2 regions of the Variovorax sp. J31P207 genome follow, and region 1 is predicted to be linked to the other one. Evidence: riboswitches for the same ligand, from Rfam matches in the RefSeq annotation. Region 1 holds a riboswitch; the other holds the start of a gene.
What was found. Region 1 has a riboswitch for S-adenosylhomocysteine ahead of metH (methionine synthase). Riboswitches for the same ligand answer to the same signal wherever they lie in the genome.
Positions count from the first base shown of each region.

Region 2: it holds a riboswitch for S-adenosylhomocysteine, as region 1 does, so the genes downstream of both, ahcY (adenosylhomocysteinase) here and metH (methionine synthase) in region 1, are expected to answer to the same signal.

Region 1 is NZ_JASZYN010000003.1:106,638-109,096, reverse strand. Features, by position in the region: gene metH (methionine synthase) at 1-1,313, opposite strand, end outside; S-adenosyl-L-homocysteine riboswitch at 1,336-1,428, opposite strand; gene QTI68_RS11595 (PACE efflux transporter) at 1,437-1,874, opposite strand; gene QTI68_RS11590 (LysR family transcriptional regulator) at 1,977-2,459, shown strand, end outside.
Region 2 is NZ_JASZYN010000007.1:486,884-489,342, reverse strand. Features, by position in the region: gene QTI68_RS25430 (peptide chain release factor 3) at 1-601, opposite strand, end outside; gene QTI68_RS25425 (hypothetical protein) at 664-1,308, opposite strand; S-adenosyl-L-homocysteine riboswitch at 1,404-1,473, shown strand; gene ahcY (adenosylhomocysteinase) at 1,538-2,459, shown strand, end outside.

The sequences.
Region 1 (2,459 bases):
ATGACGATCTTGCCCTTGGTGCGGACGTCGCGGCCGGCGGCCTCGTCCTGACGCTTTTCTTCCTCGATGTAGGGAATGAGGTGTGCCACCGCGGACTTCATCACGCGGGCCGACTTCACCACCTGCGGCAGGAACATCTTGCCCTGGCCGAACAGGTCGCCGACGATGTTCATGCCGGCCATCAGCGGGCCTTCGATCACGTGCAGCGGACGCCCGCCGGTGGCCAGGATCTGCTGGTAGGCCTCTTCCGTGTCTTCCACGATGAAGTCGGTGATGCCGTGCACCATGGCGTGCGACAGGCGCTGGTTCACGTGCACCGGATGCTCGGGCGTGCCGCGCCATTCGAGCTTCTTGCTCTCGTCCTTGGCGCCGCTCTTGGCGGTCTCGGCGACCTCCACCAGGCGCTCGCCGGCATCGGGGCGGCGGTTGAGCACCACGTCCTCCACCCGCTCGCGCAGCTCGGGCTCGAGGTCGTCGTAGACGCCGACCATGCCGGCGTTGACGATGCCCATGTCCATGCCGGCCTTGATCGCGTGATACAGGAACACGGTGTGGATGGCCTCGCGCACCGGGTCGTTGCCGCGGAAGCTGAAGCTCACGTTCGACACCCCGCCCGACACCTTGGCGCCGGGCAGGTTCTGCTTGATCCAACGCACCGCGTTGATGAAGTCGACCGCGTAGTTGTTGTGCTCCTCGATGCCGGTGGCGATCGCGAAGATGTTCGGGTCGAAGATGATGTCCTCGGGCGGGAAGCCGATCTCGTCGACCAGGATGCGGTAGGCGCGCTCGCAGATCTCGATCTTGCGCTCGTAGGTGTCGGCCTGGCCCTTCTCGTCGAAGGCCATCACGACCGCCGCGGCGCCGTAGCGGCGCAGCAGCCGGGCCTGGTGGCGGAACTGGTCCTCGCCCTCTTTCATGCTGATCGAGTTGACGATTCCCTTGCCCTGGATGCAGCGCAGGCCGGCCTCGATCACGTCCCACTTCGAGCTGTCGACCATGATCGGCACCCGCGCGATGTCGGGCTCGCTCGCGATCAGGTTCAGGAAGCGCACCATCGCGGCCTTGCTGTCGAGCATGGCCTCGTCCATGTTGATGTCGATGACCTGGGCGCCGTTCTCGACCTGCTGGCGCGCCACCGCCAGCGCTTCCTCGAACTGGCCGTTCAGGATCATCCGCGCGAAGGCCTTGGAGCCGGTGACGTTGGTGCGCTCGCCGATGTTGACGAACAGCGCGCCGTCGCCGATCTGCACCGGCTCGAGGCCGGACAGCTTCATCGGGGGCGGAATCTGGGACGCGGAAGAATCGATTGGCATGGGGCTCACCTGTGGAAACGGGGTCAGGCGAGCGTCGTTGCACTCCAGTGCCTGGAAGCCCAAGCCTGACGCGGCCGGCCAGACGGCCGGCGGCGCTGCAACGCTCCTTGGGAGCCGCGGATTTTACGCTGGCTGGACGGCGCCGGCGGCCGATGCCGGCAAGCCGAAGATGGCGTCGAAGGCCCAGTTGAAGATGAAGGTGTAGACCAGGAAGAAAACCACCAGGCCGAGGTCCATCACCAGCGCCTCCCAGAGACTGACGCCGAGCCACCAGGCGAACACCGGCACCAGGAAGGCGACCAGGCCGCCTTCGAAGCCGATCGCGTGGGCGATCCGGCGGCGCAGGCTGCGGCCGCGCACCGCCTGGCCGGACTCCCAGCGCTCGAACAGGGCGTTGAACGACAGGTTCCAGAGCACGGCGATGACCGAGGCGATGACCGCCAGCACGCCCGAATGGCCCAGCCCCTGGCCGGACATGAGTGCCAGGCCCGCGCTCGCCGCGACGATGGCGATGCCCTCGTAGAGGCTGATGTAGACGACGCGGCGCTTGAGCCCTTGCATGAAATCGATCCTGTGTTGGTTGGCGTTGGGATGGACTTTATGTTGTTTTATCTGATATAAAAAGTCATCTTCTTTCAGTTTTAATGATAGATCGGGGCGGCCGTGGGATTTTCCAGCGACAGCGTGGCGGTGTTTCTCGCGGTGGTCGATCACGGCTCCTTCTCGGCAGCGGCGCGGGCGCTGGGCCGGGTGCCCTCGGCGGTCAGCATGGCGATTGCCAGTCTCGAAGCCGAGCTCGACCTCAGCTTGTTCGACCGCAGCGGCCGCGAGCCGCAGCCGACCGCGTCCGCGCGATCGCTGGAGCCGCAGGCGCGACTGCTGGCGGCGCAACTCAAGCAGCTTCAGGTCCAGGCGCTGGCGCTGACCCAGGGGCTGGAGAACCGGCTGACGCTGGCCATTGCGCCCGAGTTGCTGGCCGCGCCCTGGAGCGGGCCGCTGGCCGCTCTGGCGGCCGAATACCCGCTGCTGGAGGTCGAGGTGCTGGCGGCGCCGCAGGCCGATGCGCTGGCGCTGCTGCACAGCGGCCGGGCGCAGCTGGCCCTGGTGTTCGAGCGCCCCAGCCTCGACGGCCGCGAGGGTTTCCAG
Region 2 (2,459 bases), on a different contig from region 1:
AGTCCTGCGGCAGCTTTTCCTGGCCCGACTCGAACACCGTCATCGCCTGCGTGCGCAGGTTGATGATGCCGCCGAAGGTCTTGCCCTGGCCCACTGGCCAGGTCATCGGCACGCAGGGCATGCCGAGTTCGCGCTCGATCTCGTCGAGCAGCTCGAGCGGCTCGCGCACCTCGCGGTCCATCTTGTTGACGAAGGTGATGATCGGCGTGTCGCGCTGGCGGCAGACCTCGATCAGCCGGCGGGTCTGGGCTTCGACGCCGTTGGCGGCGTCGATCACCATCAGTGCCGAGTCGACTGCGGTCAGCACCCGGTAGGTGTCTTCGGAGAAGTCCTTGTGGCCGGGCGTGTCGAGCAGGTTGATGACGTGGTCGCGATAGACCATCTGCATCACCGACGAGGCCACCGAGATGCCGCGCTGCTTCTCGATCTCCATCCAGTCGGACGTCGCATGGCGCGAGGCCTTGCGGGCCTTGACCGAGCCGGCGATCTGGATCGCGCCCGAGAACAGCAGCAGCTTCTCGGTCAGCGTGGTCTTGCCGGCGTCCGGGTGGGAAATGATCGCAAAGGTGCGGCGGCGTTTGGTTTCGGAGGCGAAGGTCATGGTGAACGCGGTGCGCGCTCACGGGCGCGGTCTGCTGAAGGCAAAGCCCGCAATTTTACCGTTCACATCGGCGGCGTGAAGCCGTTGCGGCCCACCAGCAAGCTGGAGGCCGTCGGCTTGCCGTCCTTCAGCTGCGCCGTGACGACGACTTTCGCGCCCTGCACCACCAGCGCCTGCTGGTCGTCCTGGGCCGGCTTGAAGGTGACGATGGGCGTGCCGCGGGGCACGATCACGGTCTTTTCGCCGTCCTTGTAGCGCAGCACCAGCTTGCGGCCGCCCGGCACCGAGGACGGCGCGGCGGCGAGGGCCGAGACGGTGGCGTTGGTCATCGTGCCGTTGGGCATGTAGTCCCAGGGCCGGAAACCCTCGCCGGTGCCGCGCATGGCCTCCGGAAAGACCAGCACCTCGACCGCGCGCTGGGTGCCGTCGGGCTGGGGCAGCGAGCCGGCGCCGACGAAACTGTTGGGCTTGATCGCGTCCAGCGTGACCGGCAGCACCTCGACCACCCGCATGTCGGGCGGACGCACCATCGTGACGACCTCGCCGCTGCGGTCCTTGACGGTCAGCGAGGTGGCGTCGACATGGGCGATCACGCCGCGCACGCGCACCGGAGGCTGGGCCGCGCCCCCCTGGGCCCAAGCCGCGGTGGACAGAACGGCCGCTGCGGCGGCTGCAAGTGACAGGGCGAGGACGCTGGCTTTGGACATGGCGGAATTCGGTGCGGCAGTGGAGGGGAAGCGCAGTCTAGGCCGATCCGGCGCGCCTTGCTGGCGGCGGTCCGGCGGCTGGCGTTAAAATGCGCCGTTCCGAGGAGCGTTGCAGCGCCGTCAGGCGTGAGGCTCGGACCATCATCGCAACCACGCTCACCCGCTGTTCTCGCGGTGAGTCCGTTCCCCGAATGCAGTGGCCACTGTCAAACCCGCTTTGGAGCCCACAATGAGCGCTGTTCTCAAAACCACCCCCGTCTCGACCGCCGACCAGGCGATCGCCGACCTGTCCCTGGCCGCCTGGGGCCGCAAGGAAATCCGCATCGCCGAAACCGAGATGCCCGGCCTGATGGCGATCCGCGAGGAATTCGCCAAGGGCCAGGCGCTCAAGGGCGCGCGCATCACCGGCTCGCTGCACATGACGATCCAGACCGCCGTGCTGATCGAGACGCTGCAGGCCCTCGGTGCCACCGTGCGCTGGGCCTCGTGCAACATCTTCTCGACCCAGGACCACGCCGCCGCCGCCATCGCCGCCGCCGGCACGCCGGTGTTCGCGATCAAGGGCGAGTCGCTGACCGACTACTGGGACTACACCCACGCGATCTTCGAATTCGGCCCCAAGGGCTCGAAGGACGAAGGCCCGAACATGATCCTCGACGACGGCGGTGACGCCACCATGCTGATGCACCTGGGCCAGAAGGCCGAGAAGGACCTCGGCGTGCTGGCCAACCCGACCAGCGAAGAAGAACGCATCCTGTTCGCCGCGATCAAGGCCAAGCTGGCGGTCGATGCCACCTGGTACACCCGCAAGTCGGCCCAGATCATCGGCGTGACCGAAGAAACCACCACCGGCGTGCACCGCCTGAACGAGATGTCGGCCAAGGGCACGCTGCAGTTCCGCGCCATCAACGTCAACGACTCGGTCACCAAGAGCAAGTTCGACAACCTCTATGGCTGCCGCGAATCGCTGGTCGACGGCATCAAGCGCGCCACCGACGTGATGATCGCCGGCAAGGTCGCCTGCGTGGCCGGCTACGGCGACGTCGGCAAGGGCTCGGCCCAGGCCCTGCGCGCCCTCAGCGCCCAGGTCTGGGTGACCGAGATCGACCCGATCAACGCCCTGCAGGCCGCGATGGAAGGCTACAAGGTCG